4 regions of the Bradyrhizobium sp. UFLA05-125 genome follow, and region 1 is predicted to be linked to each of the others. Evidence: predicted binding sites of a transcription regulator. Region 1 holds the regulator's gene; each other region holds the start of a gene.
The links. Region 1 encodes PhoB, which activates phosphate uptake and scavenging genes when phosphate is short. Its sites were predicted from a motif close to TGTCATNNANCTGTCAT; they were not measured.
Positions count from the first base shown of each region.

Region 2: phnF (phosphonate metabolism transcriptional regulator PhnF) is a predicted target of PhoB. The motif match lies at 2,543-2,559, and genes of this name have one in related genera.
Region 3: SO156_RS42675 (UDP-2,3-diacylglucosamine diphosphatase) is a predicted target of PhoB. The motif match lies at 2,076-2,092, and genes of this name have one in related genera.
Region 4: SO156_RS34750 (DUF2794 domain-containing protein) is a predicted target of PhoB. The motif match lies at 2,483-2,499, and genes of this name have one in related genera.

Region 1 is NZ_JBANBJ010000006.1:45,019-49,915, reverse strand. Features, by position in the region: gene argF (ornithine carbamoyltransferase) at 1-196, opposite strand, end outside; gene SO156_RS09095 (aspartate aminotransferase family protein) at 196-1,404, opposite strand; gene SO156_RS09090 (GcrA family cell cycle regulator) at 1,860-2,372, shown strand; gene phoB (phosphate regulon transcriptional regulator PhoB) at 2,456-3,163, opposite strand; gene phoU (phosphate signaling complex protein PhoU) at 3,178-3,894, opposite strand; gene pstB (phosphate ABC transporter ATP-binding protein PstB) at 3,906-4,724, opposite strand; gene pstA (phosphate ABC transporter permease PstA) at 4,721-4,897, opposite strand, start outside.
Region 2 is NZ_JBANBJ010000062.1:16,954-21,850, reverse strand. Features, by position in the region: gene phnE (phosphonate ABC transporter, permease protein PhnE) at 1-834, shown strand, start outside; gene phnE (phosphonate ABC transporter, permease protein PhnE) at 831-1,679, shown strand; gene phnF (phosphonate metabolism transcriptional regulator PhnF) at 1,780-2,508, opposite strand; gene phnG (phosphonate C-P lyase system protein PhnG) at 2,667-3,080, shown strand; gene phnH (phosphonate C-P lyase system protein PhnH) at 3,085-3,693, shown strand; gene SO156_RS34880 (carbon-phosphorus lyase complex subunit) at 3,697-4,800, shown strand; gene SO156_RS34875 (alpha-D-ribose 1-methylphosphonate 5-phosphate C-P-lyase PhnJ) at 4,797-4,897, shown strand, end outside.
Region 3 is NZ_JBANBJ010000106.1:3,639-8,535, reverse strand. Features, by position in the region: gene SO156_RS42690 (c-type cytochrome) at 1-672, shown strand, start outside; gene SO156_RS42685 (Lrp/AsnC ligand binding domain-containing protein) at 669-914, opposite strand; gene thiD (bifunctional hydroxymethylpyrimidine kinase/phosphomethylpyrimidine kinase) at 1,089-1,889, shown strand; gene SO156_RS42675 (UDP-2,3-diacylglucosamine diphosphatase) at 2,116-2,928, shown strand; gene SO156_RS42670 (glycosyltransferase family 4 protein) at 2,928-3,971, shown strand; gene SO156_RS42665 (threonine/serine dehydratase family protein) at 4,181-4,897, shown strand, end outside.
Region 4 is NZ_JBANBJ010000061.1:41,890-46,786, reverse strand. Features, by position in the region: gene acnA (aconitate hydratase AcnA) at 1-937, shown strand, start outside; gene SO156_RS34755 (DUF1223 domain-containing protein) at 1,175-1,963, shown strand; gene SO156_RS34750 (DUF2794 domain-containing protein) at 2,566-2,937, shown strand; gene SO156_RS34745 (GNAT family N-acetyltransferase) at 3,050-3,580, opposite strand; gene SO156_RS34740 (Bax inhibitor-1/YccA family protein) at 3,781-4,572, opposite strand; gene SO156_RS34735 (ABC transporter permease) at 4,853-4,897, opposite strand, start outside.

The sequences.
Region 1 (4,897 bases):
TGGCGACATCGAACGACACCCGCGTCCGCGTCGACGGGCGCTCGAAGATCATCGCCAGCGTCTTGCCTTCGAGCGGCTTGACCGGCTGATGCGCCTTCTGCTTTGCCTTCATGGCCGAGGAGGCGGCGAGCATGCTCTTGAGCTCCGACAGCGGCAGCTCGTTGATATCCAGGAAGTGCTTGGGCGTCTTGCTCATCAGCTTGCCGCCGGCGTCTTGAGAGTGGATTCAATCGCGGTGCAGGCGCGCTCGAGCCGCGCGATGCCCTCCTCGATTTCCGCCTCGGTGACGATCAAGGGCGGCAGGAAGCGCACCACATTGTCGCCGGCGCCGACGGTGAGCAGCTTTTCGTTGCGCAGCGCCGTGGCAAGATCGCCCGAAGGCACCACGGCCTTGAGGCCGATCAACAGCCCCTCGCCGCGCACTTCGCTGACGACATCCGGATGGCGGTCGATCACGGAGGCGAGCTTCTGCTTGAGCAGCAGCGACATCTTCTGCACGTGATCGAAGAAGCCGGGCTTGAGCATGACGTCGAGCACGGCGTTCGCCGCGGACACGGCGAGCGGATTGCCGCCGAAAGTCGAGCCGTGCGAGCCGGGCGTCATGCCGGAGGCCGCCTCGGCGGTCGCAAGGCACGCGCCGATCGGAAAGCCGCCGCCGAGTGCTTTCGCAAGCGACATCACGTCGGGGGTTACGCCGAGGCGGCGATGTGCAAAGAGTTCGCCGGTGCGGCCCATGCCGGTCTGCACCTCGTCGAAGGCGAGCAACAGCCCATGCTCGTCACAGAGCTGGCGCAGCGCGCGATAGAATGCGGGAGGAGCAGAGCGCACGCCGCCCTCGCCCTGGATCGGCTCGATCAGGATGCCCGCAGTCTGTGGGCCGATCGCCTTCTTGACGGCTTCCAGATCGCCATGCGGCACCTGGTCGAACCCGTCCATCGGCGGACCAAAGCCTTCGAGATATTTTGCAGACCCCGTGGCAGCGAGCGTTGCCAGCGTGCGGCCGTGGAACGCGCCCTCGAAAGTGATCATGCGGTAGCGCTCGGGATGGCCCTTGGTGGCGTGATAGCGGCGCACCACCTTGATCACGCATTCCATCGCCTCAGCGCCGGAATTGCAGAAGAACACGAAGTCCGCAAAGCTCTCGTTGCAGAGCCTGACCGCGAGCTTCTCGCCATCCGGGCTCTGGAACAGGTTCGACATGTGCCAGAGCTTTGTCGCCTGCTCCTGCAGGGCCTTGACCAGATGCGGATGTGCGTGACCGAGCGCATTCACGGCGACACCCGATGTGAAATCGAGATAGCGCTCGCCACTGGTTGCGACCAGCCAGCAGCCTTCGCCGCGCTCGAAGCCGAGCTCGGCCCTGGCGAAAACGGGAAGCAGATGCGTCGCGGCGCTCTTGGTCATGGCGGTCACTTGGATGTTGGGGCCGGCTGAGGCTGCGTTGCGCAGCGCATCATTGACCTGCCCGGAAAACGAAACGTGCCGCCTTTTAAGGGCGGCACGTGTCACCATTTTATGCTTGGAAAAACCGCTGTCAATGCCGCCAGAAGGCCGTGCGAGGCGCGCGGCCCGTAGTCTTGCGGTGGCGATTTTGAGAGTTTTTTAAGACGGAACATGTGGACGCGGAGCCGCAGACTCTTGCGCGGGAGTCACGCCATATTGTAGCGTTTCTCCTGTCAGATACGACATCTCGTGCAGCAGTTCTGATCCTCTAAGTCCTCATGTACCGGCGTAACGTTCAGGTGCGTTTTTCGCGCCCGGCGAGCCTTAAGGGATTCTGACGGCACGGGTTTTTCGAGGCTTAGACATCGCCACGTGGCCCCAAGGATTGGCTGGCGCGCGGCGAGGGGAAGGGTGCAATGACGGTTTTGACCTGGTCCGACGATCGCGTCGAGCAATTGAAAAAGCTCTGGGAAGCCGGGCTTTCGGCCAGCCAGATCGCTGCCGAACTCGGGAATGTGACGCGCAACGCCGTAATCGGCAAGGTGCACCGGCTGGGCCTGTCCGGTCGCGCCAAGACCCCGTCCTCGGCGGCTCCCCGGCCGCGCAAGGCACGCCCCGCGCAGCACATGATGCGGGTGAGCCGGCCGATCTCGCGCGGCAACACCGCCCTCGCCCAAGCCTTCGAGGTCGAGGTGGAGCCCGATCCCATCACCTATGACAATGTCGTACCGATGAGCCAGCGCCTGTCGCTGCTCGAGCTCAACGAAGCGACCTGCCACTGGCCGGTCGGCGATCCCTCGAGCCCGGATTTCTTCTTCTGCGGCGGCAAGTCGCTCTCGGGCCTGCCCTATTGCGCGCAGCACTCGCGCGTCGCCTACCAGCCGGCGGCGGATCGTCGGCGCGCACCGGCTAAGCCGGGAACGCGCTGAGTTCAGCCACAAACGACAACGTCCCGGCGCAGGGCCGGGACGCCTGATCGAGAAACGTCAGCGCGCCATTTGGCGCGCTTTTTTTACGTTTGCTCAGCCTTCGCGAAACGATCATCCAGCGCGTAGCCGGCGCCACGGACCGTGCGGATCGGATCCTGCTCGCGGCCGAGATTGAGCAGCTTGCGCAGACGGCCGATATGGACGTCGACGGTGCGCTCATCGATATAGATGTCACGGCCCCAGACGCTGTCGAGCAGCTGCTCGCGCGAGAACACCCGGCCGGGATGCTCCAGGAAGAACTCCAGGAGGCGATATTCGGTCGGGCCGAGGTCGATCGGCCGGCCGGAGCGGGCGACGCGGCGCTTCTCGCGGTCGAGCTCGATGTCGCCGTAGGCGAGTATGGTCGCAAGCCGCTCGGGGCTTGCACGCCGCAGGAGGCCCTTCACGCGTGCGAGCAACTCGGGCACCGAGAACGGCTTGACGATGTAGTCGTCGGCGCCTGTCGCAAGCCCGCGCACCCGCTCGCTCTCCTCACCGCGCGCCGTGAGCATGATGATCGGCAGCTGCTTGGTCTCGGGCCTGGCGCGAAGCCTGCGGCACAGCTCGATGCCGGACAGGCCCGGCAGCATCCAGTCGAGCACGATCAGGTCGGGGATGTGCTCCTTGAGGCGGGTGTCGGCGTCGTCGCCGCGCATCACCGTCTCGACATCGTAGCCGTCGCCTTCGAGGTTATAGCGCAATAGCTCGGTCAGCGCTTCCTCGTCCTCAACAACCAGAATGCGTGCGCCCATGGCGTCGTCGCTCCTTAAGTGTTCGGCACGGTCGTGGCGAAGGTGGTCATGTCGCCCTTCGGACGCTTGTCCGCGATGGCCTGACCTTCGATCATATAGAAGACGGTCTCGGCGATGTTGGTCGCATGGTCGCCGATCCGCTCGATATTCTTGGCGCAGAACATCAAATGGATGCAGAACGAAATGTTGCGCGGATCCTCCATCATGTAGGTCAGGAGCTCGCGGAACAGCGAAGTGCAGATCGCGTCGACCTCCTCGTCGCCCTTCCACACCATCATCGCCGCTGGCAGATCATGCGCGGCATAGGCGTCCAGCACCGACTTGACCTGCTGCTGCACGAGGTCGGTCATGTGCTCCAGGCCGCGGAACAGCTTTAGCGGATGGAAATCGGTCTCGAGCGCGGCGACGCGCTTGCCCATGTTCTTGGCGAGGTCGCCGATGCGCTCCAGATCGGTCGCAACGCGCATGGCGCCGACGATCTCGCGCAGGTCGACCGCCATCGGCTGGCGGCGCGCGATCGTGAGCACGGCGCGCTCCTCGATCTTCTTCTGGAGCGCGTCGATCTCGGCGTCGGTTGCTACCACGCGCTGGCCGAGCGCGACGTCACGGCGGATCAGCGCATCGACGGAATCGACGATCATGCGCTCGGCAAGGCCACCCATCTCCGCAACGAGCCGCGTAAGCTCCTGGAGGTCGGTGTCGAAGGCCTTTGCGGTATGTTCAGAAGCCATTTCCTGTCTCCTCAGCCGAAGCGGCCGGTGATGTAGTCCTGGGTACGCCGGTCGCTGGGCGACGTGAAGATCTTGCTGGTCTCGTCGAACTCGATGAGCTCGCCGAGATACATGAAGGCGGTCTTGTCGGAGACGCGCGCCGCCTGCTGCATGTTGTGGGTGACGATCGCGATCGTGTAGTTCTCGGCGAGCTCCTGGATCAGCTCCTCGACCTTGGCGGTCGAGATCGGATCGAGCGCCGAGCAGGGCTCGTCGAACAGGATCACCTCGGGGCGCACCGCCACGGTGCGGGCGATGCAGAGACGCTGCTGCTGGCCACCGGAGAGCGACAGGCCGGAGGCGTTGAGCTTGTCCTTGACTTCGTTCCACAGCGCACCACCGCGCAGCGCCTTCTCGACCCGGTCGTCCATCTCGGACTTGGAGATCTTCTCATAGAGGCGGATGCCGAAGGCGATGTTCTCATAGATCGTCATCGGGAACGGCGTCGGCTTCTGGAACACCATGCCGACCCGGGCACGCAGCAGGTTGAGGTCGAGCTTGGGGTCGAGGATGTTGGTCTGGTCCAGCATCAGCTGACCGGTGGCGCGCTGCCCCGGATAGAGATCGTACATCCGGTTGAAGATGCGCAGCAGGGTCGACTTGCCGCAGCCGGACGGGCCGATGAACGCCGTGACGCGGTTGGTGCCGAGCGTCATGTTGATGTTCTTCAGCGCGTGGTGTTCGCCGTAATAGAAGTTGAGGTTGCGCACCGTCACCTTGGCCGGAGCCTCAGGCAGCGTCGGCGAGGCCTGACGCCCGGTGGAACCTACGGAAACGGACAGATCGCTCATTTTGCAGTCCTCTCGGCGCCAAGAATGCGCGCGCCAATGTTCAGGGCAAGCACGGTCAGGGTGATCAGAAGCGCCCCGCTCCAGGCCAGTTGCTTCCAATAGGCGTAGGGGCTCTGAACGAAGTTGTTGATGGTGACCGGCAGGTTCGCCATCGTCTTGTTCAGGCTCAGGCT
Region 2 (4,897 bases), on a different contig from region 1:
GCGGCCTATCGCCACGCGGTGGCGCGCAAGCGCCTGCGGCTGTTCGCTGGCGCTACGCTGTTCATCGCCGCGCTGATCCTCGCCGCGATCGGGGCCGAGGTGAATTTGCGGACGCTCTTCACCTATTTCGGCAATTTCGTCAGCTATTTTGACCGTATCCTCACCCTCGACAGCGGCCAGCGTGTCTGGACCGATCCCGGCGAATGGCTGTGGGGCTGGTACAAATGGGGCAAGCTGCTCGGCGAGACGCTGCTGATCAGCTATGTCGGCACCCTGATCGGCGCGGTCTGCGCCTTCTGCCTGAATTTTTTCGCCGCTGAGAACACCTCGCCAGCGCCCTGGTTGCGCTTCACCGTGCGCCGCCTGCTCGAATTCGCCCGCACCGTGCCGGGTATCGTGTTTGCCCTTATCTTCGTCATGGCCTTCGGGCTCGGGCCGATGGCCGGCGTGCTGGCGATCGCCATTCACTCCACCGGCGCGCTCGGCAAGCTGTTTTCCGAGATCGTGGAGAATGCGGACATGAAGCCGGTCGAAGGCGTGCGCTCGACCGGCGCGAGCTGGCTGTCCTGCATGCGCTTTGCCGTGCTGCCGCAGGTTTCCGCCGGCTATGTCAGCTACGCGCTGCTGCGCTTCGAGATCAATGTCCGCGAATCCTCGGTGATGGGTTTCGTCGGTGCTGGCGGCATCGGCCAGGAGCTCGTGGTCGCGATCCGCAAGTTCTATTACTCCGACGTCAGCGCGATCCTGCTGATGATCGTGCTTACGATCTTCGTCATCGACATCACGACCGGCTGGCTGCGCGCGCGGCTGTTCGGCAAGGATGCACGGTCATGAAGCAGTTCGAGAAGCCCGACACCGCGGCGCTGCGGACAAAATATCCTGATGCCTTCGAGCGGCCGGCGGCCGCGCGTCTGGCGACGCCGGCCATGATCGTGGCGGCGCTCGCTGTCTTCATCTTTGGCCTGCACGATCTCGGCTTCGAGCCGGCAAAGTTCATCGCAGGCCTCAAGCAGCTCGGCTGGATCACCATGATGATGATCCCGCCCGATCCAGGAACGTCGCTGCCGCTTTATCTCAAGGCGCTCGGCGAGACGCTGTCGATCGCGCTGCTCGGCACAACCCTCGCCGCAACGCTGGCCCTGCCGGTCTCGCTGCTGGCGGCGCGCAACATCGTGCCGCCGAACATCATTCGCTTCCCGGTGCGGCGCTTCCTCGATTCGATCCGCGGCGTCGATACGCTGATCTGGGCGCTGGTCTGGATCAATGTCGTCGGGCTCGGCCCGTTCGCCGGCGTGCTAGCGATCATGGTCTCGGACTTCGGCGCGCTCGGTAAGCTGTTTTCGGAGGCAATCGAGGCGGCCGACCAGAAGCAGGTCGAGGGCATCAGGGCATCAGGCGGCAGTGCCTTGCATGAGATTCGCTTCGGCCTGATGCCGCAGGTGCTGCCGGTCATCGCCGGTCAGGTGCTGTACTTCATCGAATCGAACACGCGCTCGGCCAGCATCATCGGCATCGTGGGTGCCGGCGGCATCGGCCTCCAGCTCGCCGAGCAGATTCGCGTGCTGGAATGGCAGAAGGTGTCGTTCCTCGTGCTCATGATCCTGGTCGCCGTCGCCGCGATCGACTTCATCTCCGGCAAGCTGCGCTTCGCCATCATCGGCAGGCGAGCGGTGGCATAGAGCGCTTCTCTCGTAGGGTGGGCAAAGCAAAGCGTGCCCACCATTTCTGTCGAAGTCTTGGAAGGATGGTGGGCACGGCGCAAGTGCGCCTTTGCCCACCCTACGATTCGATCAAGAATTCCACCCGTTCTGCCGCGAACCGCGAGCGCTTCGTCACCAGCGGCTTGCCGTCCGGATCGACGTCGGTCGAATCGACCACCAGGATCGGACGCCCCAGCGCGAGATCGAGTCGCGCCGCATCGGTGGCATCGACGATGCCGGCTGTGATCCGGGTCGAACCGCGGCGGTAGTCGCGCACACCATAATGCGCGAGCAGTTTCGTCATCGAGCGCGTGGCGGCGAACACCGCTCCCGCATCAGGAAAGAGTTCGGCTGACAACCAGGACGTCGAGACGCAGATCGGCGACCGGTCCGCAAGGCGAACGGATTCGATCCGGACCAGCGGCGCGCCGGTCTTCACGCCGAGTTCCCGCGCAAGTTCCCGGCTCGCCACGTCCGCCAGCGCCTCGATCAGCTGTCCGCGCGGCTCGCGGCCGCCGGCGCCGACGATCTCCGAGAAGCGCGTGCGCGAGCGCAGCGGATAGGCGAGCTTCTGCGCCTCGACATAGGTGCCGCTGCCGCGCTCGGCGCGCACCAGGCCGCGCTCGGCAAGCGCCGCCAGCGCGCGCCGCACGGTGTGGCGGTTCACGCGATAGGTCTCGGCGATCTCCATCTCGCCCGGCAGCTTCTCGCCGGCCGCAAAGCGGCCGTCGGCGATGCCGCGCTCGATGCCGTCGGCAACCAGGCGCCACAGCGCGACGCCGGAAGAGGCAGTGTCCTGAAGGCTCATAACGGGGAACAGCCTATCTCGAAAATCATACGGTTGTCACGAAACAGTCATGGCGCTTCCTTATGAAGTTGTCTATTATCATAGACAACTTCAATTCGGCAAGCCTGGTGAGCGACGTGACCCCGCAAGACAGCCTCAAGACCCGGCGCAAGGCGGCGATGGCCGTGCTGGCGCACGCGGAACCCGGCGACATCGCCAACCGTCTCGGCACCATCGTGCTGCCGCGGCACGACGACCTGCGCGCGCCCGAGAACGGCCTCGTGATGCTGCGCGGCCGCGTTGGCGGCGACGGTGCGCCGTTCAACCTGGGCGAAGCCACCGTGTCGCGTGCGGCGGTGCAGCTTGCGAGCGGTGAGGTTGGTTTTGGCTATACGCTCGGCCGCGACGGTGAGAAGGCCAGGCTGATCGCGCTCTGCGACGCGCTCGTGCAGACGGAAGAATTCGGTGCCGTTGTCGAACGCGAGGTCATAGCGCCGCTGCGCGCGGACCTGCACGCGCGACAGGCGCAGCGTGCCGCACAGACAGCGGCAACGAAGGTTGATTTCTACACCATGGTGCGCGGTGAGGGGTGAGGCCATGACCACGATTGCGGAACTGCCGCCGGGTTTCGCCGACAAGGTGTTGTCGGCTCAATCGACCTTTCGCTCGGTCATGGACGCGATGGCGCGGCCGGGCTCGGTGCAGCGTATCGTGCCGTTGACGGGCACGCCCGGACCCATGATGCGGGGCACGGCGGCGATTGCACTGACGCTGTTCGACCACGACACGCCGCTCTGGCTCGATGCGCGGATGTCGGAGAGCTCTGACGTCTTGAAGTGGCTGAAATTCCACACCGGTGCGCCGGTGGTTCAGGATTCTTCGGTCGCGGGCTTTGCACTGATCGCCGATGGTGCCGCGCTTCCTTCGCTCGAGCGCTTTGCATTCGGCAGCAACGAATATCCGGATCGCTCGACCACCTTGATCCTGCAAGTGGAGAGCCTCGACGCAGGAGCCGCCTTCGAGCTCCGTGGCCCCGGCATCGACGGCGTGGCGATCGTTCAGGCGACGATCAGGCCGGCCGACCTGTTCGAGCGCCTGCGCATCAACGAGGCGCTGTTTCCGCGCGGCATCGACGTTGTGCTGGTCGCCGATGACGCCGTGGTTGCGATCCCGCGCACCACGCGGGTCGCGAATAAGGGAAGCTAAAGCATGTATGTCGCAGTCAAGGGTGGCGAACGTGCCATCGAGAACGCCCATCGCCTGCTGGCGCACGCGCGGCGTGGCGACCAGAACGTGCCGGAAATTTCGCTCGGCCAGATTTCCGAGCAGCTCGGCCTTGCCGTCGATCGCGTCATGAGCGAAGGCTCGCTCTATGACCGCGAGCTCGCCGCGCTCGCCATCAAGCAGGCGCGCGGCGACCTGATCGAGGCGATCTTCCTGGTCCGCGCCTTCCGCGCCACCTTGCCGCGCTTCGGCGCAAGCGAGCCGATCGATACCGGCGCGATGCGGGTGCAGCGGCGGGTGTCATCGACCTTCAAGGACATTCCGGGCGGGCAGATCCTCGGGCCGACATTCGATTACACCCATCGCCTGCTCGACCCGGGGCTTGCCGAAGGTTTCGTACCGGAGGAGCCGGCGACGGCCGAAGCCTCGCCCGCGGCCACGCCGCGCGTGACGGACATTCTGGGCCGCGACGGGCTGATCGAGCCGTCGCCGCAAGCAGAAGACGGCGTGCCCGTCGGCGATCTCACGCGCGAACCCCTCAACTTCCCCGCCGACCGCGATCTGCGGCTACAAAATCTCGCGCGCGGCGACGAAGGCTTTCTGCTGGCGATGGGTTACTCGACCCAGCGCGGCTACGGCCGTAATCATCCCTTCGCCGGCGAGATCCGTTTCGGCGAGGTCGAGGTCGAATTCTCAGCGGAGGATGTCGGCTTCGCCGTGCCGCTCGGCGCGATCGAGCTCACCGAGTGTCAGATGGTCAACCAGTTCAAGGGCTCGGCGACGGACGCGCCGTGCTTCACCCGCGGCTACGGCCTCGCTTTCGGCCAGAGCGAGCGCAAGACCATGTCGATGGCGCTGGTCGATCGCGCGCTTCGCTCGCGCGAGCTCGGCGAGGAAGTGTTTGCACCTGCGCAGGACGAGGAATTCGTGATGTCGCATTCCGACAACGTCCAGGCTACCGGCTTCGTCGAGCACCTGAAGCTGCCACACTATGTCGACTTCCAGTCCGAGCTTGGCCTGCTGCGCAAGCTGCGCCAGGAATTTGCCGAGGCCAACGAAGCCGAGCCGATGAAGGAGGCCGCGGAATGAACGCGCCGGCCTACAACTTCGCCTATCTCGACGAACAGACCAAGCGGATGATCCGCCGCGCGATCCTCAAAGCGATCGCGATTCCCGGCTATCAGGT
Region 3 (4,897 bases), on a different contig from region 1:
TCGCAGGATCCGGCCGAAGGCATCGGACGCTGGAGCGAGGCTGATTTCGTCAATGCGGTGATGAAGGGCGTTTCGCCTGATGGCGCGCATTACTTCCCGGCATTTCCCTATACGTCCTACGCGCATGCGAAGGTGGACGATGTCCGCGATCTCTTCGCCTATCTGAAGACGCTGCCCGCCGTGCCGGGCAAGGTGCGCGATCACGATCTGCCGTTTCCCTTCAACATCCGCCGCAATGTCGGCGTCTGGAAATGGCTGTTCATGGACAGCAAGCCGTTCGTCGCGGATGCTCAGCGCTCGCCGCAATGGAATCGCGGCGCCTATCTCGTGAACAGTTTTGGCCACTGCGCCGAATGCCATAGCCCGCGCAATCTGCTCGGCGGCCTCATGACGTCGCAACGCTTTGCCGGTGGCCCCAGTCCGGACGGTGAGGGCTGGGTGCCGAACATCACGCAAAAGGGCATCGGCGACTGGAGCGAGAAGGACATCGCCGACTTCCTCGAGACCGGCGACATGCCCGAGGGCGACAGCGCCTCCGGCGCGATGCGGCCGGTGATCAAGAATCTCGCGCGGCTCAAGCCCGAGGACCGCGCCGCGATGGCCGAATATCTGAAATCGCTGCCGCCGGTCGAGGGACCCAAGCCGCCGCCGAAGCGGAAGCAGGACGGTTAGCGGCCGCCAAACGCCTTGAAGGTGATGATGGTGAGGGTGTCCTGGATGCCCGGCAGGATCTGCACCTTCTCGTTGATGAAGTGGCCGATGTCGGTGTCCTTGTCGACATAGAACTTCACCAGGAGGTCATAGTGGCCCGCTGTGGAATAGATCTCGGAGGCGATCTCGGCTTCGGCGAGCGCGTTGGCGACCGTGTAGGACTGGCCGAGCTTGCATTTGATCTGGACGAAGAAAGGAACCATCGCGGTTGCTCCGAAGGCATGATTTGGCGGCTAATAGGCCAAAATCGGCCGGCTTTAGCAAGCGAACTTGCTACCCCCGGGCGCTACTTGCTGCCCCGGGCGCAAGCAAGCTTGCTGCCCCCGGGTATGCGCGTTAGGACAGACCATGCCCCCGATCCATCCGAAAGCCGCGCCATGACGACGCCCATAGCGCTCACCATCGCGGGCTCCGATTCGAGCGGCGGCGCCGGCATCCAGGCCGACCTGAAGACGTTTGCGGCGCTCGGCGTCTATGGCGCCTCCGCGATCACGGCTCTGACCGCGCAAAACACCAAAGGCGTGACCGGCATTCATGCGGTGCCCGCCGCGTTCGTGACCGCGCAGATCGATGCGGTGTTCTCCGATCTCGATGTCGGCGCGGTCAAGATCGGCATGGTGGCGCAGGCGGCCAGCATCGATGCAATCGCCTCCAGCCTCGCGCGATGGTCGCCACGGCATGTCGTGCTCGATCCCGTGATGGTCGCAACCTCCGGCGACCGGCTGCTGGCGGCAGAAGCCGTCGAGGCGTTGCGCACAAAACTCATGCCGCTCGCATCGGTGATCACGCCGAACCTGCCCGAGGCTGCCGCACTGCTGGACGAGCAGGTCGCGGAGAGCGAGGCCGAGATCGAGAGCCAGGGGCGTCGCCTGCTCGCGCTTGGTTGTCGCGCGGTCCTGATCAAGGGCGGGCACGGGCAGGGCGCCGAGAGCATCGACTATCTCGTCAGCGCGGACGGCGTGATTGCGCTCGCCGCGCCGCGGGTTGCGACCCCAAACACCCATGGCACCGGCTGCTCACTATCCTCGGCGGTTGCGGCGGGCCTCGCCCGGGGCGAGCCACTCGAGCAGGCCGTGCGCAACGCCAAGGCCTGGATCAGCGCGGCGATTACGGCTGCCGATCGCTTCAGCGTCGGTCACGGCCATGGGCCGATCCATCATTTCCACAAGTTCTATTGACCTCGGCCGCGATGGCGACGGCAGTGCGCGGCGGCCGCTGGCGTTAACCAATAAACCTATGGGTTCCCGGAGTTTTGCGGAGGCCTCTGCCGCGCCATGTCGCCTGATTGTCGCATGCGGCTGATATCCGCGAAGGGGGCGAGGCAAGGTTTGATTCGTATCTGAGGGTGCCTCACAGGTTCAATCGGTCATCCCCCTGTCACGGGATATTGTTACAGGCTGGCGCATGGGAAGTTACGATGTGAGTGACGAGAGCCCGGAGCGGCGCTTTCGCACGTTGTTCATCTCCGACGTTCATCTCGGGGCCCGCGGCTCGCAAGCCGACCTTCTGCTGGACTTCCTGCGCTACCACGATGCCGACACGATCTATCTCGTTGGCGACATCGTCGATGGCTGGGCGCTGAAATCGAGCTGGCACTGGCCGCAATCGCACAACGACCTGGTGCAAAAGCTGCTGCGCAAGGCGCGCAAGGGCGCCAAGGTCATCTACGTGCCCGGCAATCACGACGAATTCCTGCGCAACTATTACGGCACGCATTTCGGCGGCATCGACGTCGTCGAGAACACCGTGCACACCGGCGTCGACGGCAAGCGCTACCTCGTCATCCACGGCGACATCTTCGACCTCGTGGTGCAGAACGCGCGCTGGCTCGCTCATCTCGGCGACAAGGCCTACGACTTCGCGATCCAGATGAATCGCTTCGTCAACTTCTTCCGCCGCATGTTCGGCGTGCCCTATTGGTCGCTGTCGCAATGGGCCAAGCAGAAGGTCAAGAACGCGGTCAACTATATCGGCGCGTTCGAGCAGGCGCTGTCCGCCGAAGCCCGGCGCCACGACGCCGACGGCGTGATCTGCGGCCACATCCACTATGCCGTGATCCGCGACGAGAACGGCATCCGCTACATGAATTGTGGCGACTGGGTCGAGAGCTGCACCGCGCTCGTCGAGCACGATGACGGCCATTTCGAGATCATCACCTGGGCGGATCAGTTGCAGAAGCCTGCGGCCGTTCCACAGGTCGCGGCAAGAGCCGCATGATGCGCATCCTGGTCGCGACCGACGCCTGGCACCCGCAAGTCAACGGTGTGGTTCGGACGCTGACCAAGCTCGCTGACGCTGCGAAGGCGCTGGACGTCGAGTTCTCCTTCCTCACCCCGCAATCGTTCCGTACCTTCGCGATGCCGAGCTATCGCGACGTGCGCCTGGCGATGCCGCGGCCGGCGAGGATCGCGAAGCTGATCGAGGAGGCGCGTCCCGACAGCATCCATATCGCGACCGAGGGGCCGATTGGCGTCATGGTCCGCCGCTATTGCCGGCAGCACAAGCTGCCGTTCACGACGAGCTTCCACACCCGCTTCCCCGAATATGTCCGCGCCAGGGTGCCGGTTCCGGGCTCGCTGATCTGGCGGGCGCTGCGCCGTTTTCACGCGCCCAGCCGAGCCGTGATGGCCGCTACCCCGGCGCTGGCGCGCGAGCTCAGCGAGCGCGGTTTCGACAATGTCGTGCTGTGGCCGCGCGGTGTCGACAACAAGCTGTTCTATCCCCGCGCCATCGATCTCTGCTTCCCCGCGCCGGTGTTCCTCTGCGTCGGCCGGGTCGCGGTGGAGAAGAATCTCCAGGCGTTCCTCGACCTCGAACTGCCCGGCACCAAGGTGATCGTCGGCGACGGTCCGGCGCGCGCCGGCCTGGAGCAGGCCTATCCCCAGGCAATCTTCTTGGGGGAAAAGCACGGCGAGGCGCTGGCCGAAATCTATGCCGCGGCCGACGTGTTCGTGTTTCCGAGCCGGACCGACACGTTTGGCCTCGTGCTCCTCGAAGCGCTGGCGAGCGGCCTGCCGGTGGCAGCCTTCCCGGTGAAGGGGCCGCGGGACGTGATTGGCGATGCGCCGGTCGGGGTGCTGGACGAGGATCTGCGCAGCGCCTGCCTCGCGGCGCTCGACATTTCGAGGCAGGACTGCGTCGAATTCGCCGCCAACCATACCTGGGAGGCATCGGCGCGCGCCTTCGTCGACAGCATCCGGGCCGTCGGCGCCGTGCTGCCGCACGCCCAAGAGCCGGATCAGCCGCGTTTCGTCGCCTAAAGCGCGATGAGATTGGAACGAATGGTCATCGCGCTTTAGGTTATTGTTTGAGCATGATCTCCGCGCAAACGCGTTCCGCGTTTGTCGCGAGGGAAAACCGCTTCACACTTTGCGCTAACGCGGCCCTTCGGGTCCGGATCATGCTCTAGGACTACGCCCTCACGCGGCGGTGTCTTCCCAGCCGTCAAGGGGCGGGATACAAATTGCCCATGACGGAACAGCCCCTCCCGGTCGGCCCCGCCGATATCGATGCCGCAGCGCGCGTGATCGCGCCCTTCGCCATCCACACCCCGCTTTTGTCCTTCCCCGTGCTCAACGAGCGCGTCGGCGCAAAAGTGTTCCTGAAGCCGGAGATGTTGCAGCGGACCGGCTCCTTCAAGTTCCGTGGCGCCTTCAACAAGGTGTCCTCTATACCGCAGGACAAGCGCAGCGGCGGCGTGGTGGCGTTCTCCTCGGGCAATCATGCGCAAGGCGTGGCGGCCGCGGCAAAGATCCTCGACATGCAGGCGATCATCGTGATGCCGTCGGATGCGCCGCTGTCCAAGCGCGAGCGCACCAAATCCTACGGCGCTGAGGTCGTGCTGTACGATCGCGACCGTGACGATCGCGAGGCGATCGCGCGCGGCATTGCCGAGAAGCGCGGCGCAACGCTGGTCAGGCCTTATGACGATCCCTTCGTCATCGCGGGGCAGGGCACCGCGGGCCGCGAGATCGCCGAGGACATGGCGGCCCTCGGTATTGCGCCGGACATCGTGGTTGCCCCGGCCTCCGGCGGCGGCTTGATCGCGGGCGTAGCGACAGCAGTGAAAGCGCGCTATCCGCAGGCCCAGCTCGTCGTAGCCGAGCCCGAAGCATTCGACGATCACAAGCTCTCGCTTGCCGTCGGTCACCGCGAGGCGCATGCGCCCGCCGGGCGCACGATCTGC
Region 4 (4,897 bases), on a different contig from region 1:
CTGGCCGACGACGAAGGAGATCAACGCCTTCATGAAGAAATTCGTGACCGCGTCGATCTTCAAGAAGAAGTATGCCGACGTGTTCATGGGCGACACCAACTGGCGCAAGATAAAGACGGTCGAGAGCGAGACCTATCGCTGGAACATGAGCTCGACCTATGTCCAGAACCCGCCCTACTTCGAAGGCATGAAGAAGGAGCCGGAGCCGGTCACCGATATCGTCGAGGCGCGCATCCTCGCCATGTTCGGCGACAAGATCACCACCGACCACATCTCCCCGGCAGGCTCGATCAAGCTGACCTCTCCGGCCGGCAAGTATCTCAGCGAACACCAGGTGCGCCCCGCCGACTTCAACCAGTACGGCACGCGGCGCGGCAATCATGAAGTGATGATGCGCGGCACCTTCGCCAACATTCGCATCAAGAACTTCATGCTCAAGGGCGCCGACGGCAACATTCCGGAAGGCGGTCTCACCAAGCACTGGCCCGACGGCGAGCAGATGTCGATCTATGACGCCGCGATGAAGTATCAGCAGGAGAACGTGCCGCTGGTCGTGTTCGCCGGCGCCGAGTACGGCAACGGCTCCTCGCGCGACTGGGCGGCGAAGGGCACGCGTCTGCTCGGTGTTCGCGCCGTGGTCTGCCAGAGCTTCGAGCGTATCCATCGCTCCAACCTGGTCGGGATGGGCGTGCTGCCGCTGACCTTCGAGGAAGGCACTTCCTGGCAGTCGCTTGGTCTGAAGGGCGACGAGAAGGTCACGCTGCGCGGCCTCGTCGGCGAGCTCAAGCCGCGCCAGAAGCTGACCGCCGAGATCGTCTCGGCCGACGGCTCGCTGCAGCGCGTTTCGCTGCTCTGCCGCATCGATACGCTGGACGAACTCGACTACTATCGCAACGGCGGTATCCTGCACTATGTGCTGCGCAAACTCGCGGCGTAAGCGCGGACTTGTGAACGATGGCTCACTGCGAAGTGAGTAGAACGTTAAGCGAAGGCGGCCTATCAAGGGCCGCCTTTGTTCGTTTGCGGTATGTTCCAGATGGGCTCGTCCGGCGAAAGATCTTCGTCTCGGATGATGCGGAGCGCACTGCACGCGCAGGATTTGTCCGTAAGACTACGGTGACCAATCGGCGATAAGTTTTCCCCTCGACATCAGCCAAGGTGTGCGGCGTTCAACATGACAATGATGGCCTCTAATCTGATTTCGCGATGGTCCGGTGCGATCTGGTCAGGTGCGATCTGGTCAAGTGCACTTGGTGTCTGCGCAATCATCGCGGTCATCCGTCCTGCCCACGCCGATCCCCGCGCGGTCGTCGAGCTCTTCACCTCGCAGGGCTGCTCGTCCTGTCCGCCCGCCGACAAGATTATCGGCGAGCTTTCCAACGATCCCTCGATCATCGCGCTGAGCATGCCGATCGACTACTGGGATTATCTCGGCTGGAAGGACACGCTGGCGGATTCACGGTTCTCGGCGCGGCAGCGCGCCTATTCGCGGATGCGCGGCGACCGCGAGGTCTACACGCCCCAGGTGGTGGTCAACGGCTCGGCGCATGTCATCGGCAGCGACCGCGCCGGCATCGAAAGCGCGATCGCAAAGACCAGCAAGGCCGACACGGTGATGAGCGTGCCGGTGTCGATGTCGCTCGCAGGCAAGCAGCTCAACGTCTCAGTGGCGGCGAGCAAGGAGGCAGTGGTCTCGCATGGCGAGGTCTGGATCTGCTCGATCACCAAGGCGGTGCCGATCTCGATCGGCCGCGGCGAAAATCGCGGGCAGCAGATCACTTACCACAACGTGGTGCGCAACCTGCTGAAGGTCGGTGACTGGAACGGCACTCCGGAAAGCTGGACCGTGCCGCTGGAGAACCTCACGCGTGACGGCGTCGATGGCGCGGTCGTCTATGTCCAGGATGGCAGCCGCGAGAAGCCGGGCCCGATGCTGGGCGCAGCGTACACGTCGCTGCATTGATCGCTGGATTAAAGTCTCTCATCCCTACCAGATACATATCCGCTCTCGATCCTCATGGTGAGGAGGCGCGCAGCGCCGTCTAGCGGACGATGCTTAGCATCGCGGCGAGAACCTGCAGGCCCACGCTCGGGCAACTCGGGCTCGATCCTTCGAGACGCTAGCTGCGCAGGCTCCTTAGCGAATCTTCGGCGGGGAGAAGTGCGTCGGCAGAAACATCCCCACACAAACAAAAAAGGACCAACTCGCGTTGGTCCTCCTTCGTGCGAACAGGCCCGATCCCGACGACCCCGGGGGGCTGGGGGCTGAGGAATCCGGAACCGAAAGGACCGGGCCAACGCACACGAATCTTTTCGCAGTGCAGGGCGGCAGGCGCTGGGCGGAAAAGCGGCGAGACTAAGATTATTGCTAACGATCCCGTGACGGTATGCCGCGACCGAGCTCCACAGCCGGAAGGTGTATTCGCAATGCGATCTGGAGCCGTGCGGGTAGGTGCCCCTTGCGGCCGGCCCCGGTTGGCGCAATCATACAACTGTCATGATCCGGGGTGCCGGGACGGTTTTTGCGGCCGCCGGTCATGCATTTGAAGCGACAGGAGGCGCTCCATGAGTCTGATGTCGGAGGATGCCGATCCGAGCGAGCAGCGCGCAGTGGCGCGAGGCGCCGCTGCGAGTTCCCAGCCTGGCCGGGTCACGTTCAACCGGCTCGAATTGCATCGCATCCTCAACCTCTACGGCCGCATGGTGGCCGACGGCGAGTGGCGTGACTATGCCATCGACTTCCTGAAAGACCGCGCCGTGTTCTCGGTCTATCGCCGCGCCTCCGAAGTGCCGCTCTATCGCATCGAGAAAGACCCACGGCTCGCCCGCAAGCAGGGCATGTACAGCGTGATCTCGGCGACCGGTCTGATCCTGCGTCGCGGCCACGAGCTCGAGCGCGTGCTGCTGGCGATCGACCGCAAGCTCGCGGTAGTTTAACCACTAGCTCAGTGCCGTAGGGTGGGCAAAGCGAAGCGTGCCCACCGCTTCTGTTTCCGTGGATGGATGGTGGGCACGGCGCAAGCGCCTTTGCCCACCCTACGAGAGTTCCCTACGTCGTCGGCACGCTCGTTGCGCCCTCGCCGAGGTCGCGCTGCATCATCACCGTATCCAGCCAGCGGCCGAACTTCAGGCCGACACTGGGATGCGTGCCGATCATCTTGAAGCCGGCGCGGGTGTGCACGCCGATCGAGCCGGCATTGGCGGAATCGCCGATCACGGCGATCATCTGGCGGAAGCCGCGCGCCTCGCATTCGACGATCAGCCGATGCAACAGCGCCGAGCCGATGCCGCGGCGATGGAACGAGGGCTCGAGATAGATCGAGTTCTCGACCGTGAAGCGATAGGCGGGCCGCGGCCGGTAGGCGCTGGCATAGGCGTAGCCGGCGATGCGGCCATCGAGCATGGCGACGAAATAGGGGTAGCCGCCGTCCGTCAGCGCCTTGTAGCGGCGCGTCATCTCGGCAAGGTCGGGCGGTTCGAGCTCGAAGGTCGCCGTGCCCTTGCGGACGGCGTGCTCGTAAATGGCGGTGATGGCGGGAAGGTCGGCCTCGGTTGTGGGCCTGATTTCAAGTGCAGACATGGGAGGCGAGGATAGCAGCGGCCCCGCTACGGGCAACGAGTGTTTCCGCATACGTCATGGCCGGGCTTGTCCCGGCCATCCACGGCCTTTCTTGCTCGCGGTCGGAAAGCTCGTGGATGCCCGGGGCATGACGGAGAGACTGCCAAACAAAAAACCCGGCCTTGCGGCCGGGGCTCTTGTCGTTCCCTCAGGCTGATCGCCTAGTCGCGCTGGCCGAGGAGCTGCAGCAGCAGCGTGAACAGGTTGATGAAGTTCAAATACAGCGACAGCGCACCGGTGATCGCCGCGCGTTCGGCAATGTCACCGCCGGCCGACGCGTAGCCGTAGATGTAGTCGTTCTTCAGCCGCTGGGTGTCCCAGGCGGTGAGGCCCGCGAACACCAGCACGCCGGCCACCGACACGATGAACTGCAGCGCCGAGCTCGCCAGGAACAGGTTGACGAGGCTTGCGATGATGATGCCGATCAGGCCCATGAACAGGAACGATCCCATCCCGGTCATGTCACGCTTGGTGGTGTAGCCGTAGAGGCTCAGCGCGCCGAAGGTGGCCGCGGTGATGAAGAACACCCGTACGATCGAGGTGTGCGTGAACACCAGGAAGATCGAGGACAACGAGATGCCCATCAGCGCCGAGAACACCCAGAACAGGATCTGGGCGGTCGAGGGGGCCAGGCGGTTGATGCCGGCCGAGATCACGAACACCATGGCAAGCGGCGCCAGGATGAACAGCCATTTCAGCGGGCTCACGAACATCGCGTAGCCGAACGGCGTCAGGAACGCATTGCCGATCTTGGCGGCGGCGCCCGACGGGTCATTGGTCACGGCCGCCATGTAGACACCGAGTGCGGCAAGGCCGGTGATGGCCAGGCCGATGCTCATGTAATTGTAGATGCGCAGCATGTATGCGCGCAGGCCGGCATCGACCGTCGCGGCGTCGACACGCCCGGCGGCCCTGCCGAAAGGAGAAGCATAGTTGCGGTCTAGGTCCGACATGGTCGAATTCCCGTTGGTTGGCCGGCCGGCACAAGGGTTGATGCCGCCGGGTCGTCAAAATTCTATCCCGGATACCGATGCCTGCCGACATTAATTTTGGCTAACAATCGGGGATCCGGACCCACTCGATATGTGGGAAACTAGCACATTCGCTGCAAGCGTTCACGCGCGGCTGAATGTCGCCATGGGCGCAGGTCTGAGGCGCAAGTCTGACGTGTGGACGTGGTTAACCCTGAAAATCCGGGGATTGGGGTACCGCGCCGCCGCCCGCTTCAATTTGTCACAAATTCCGCAACACCGTGGCGGGCTTTTGGTTCAACGCCAG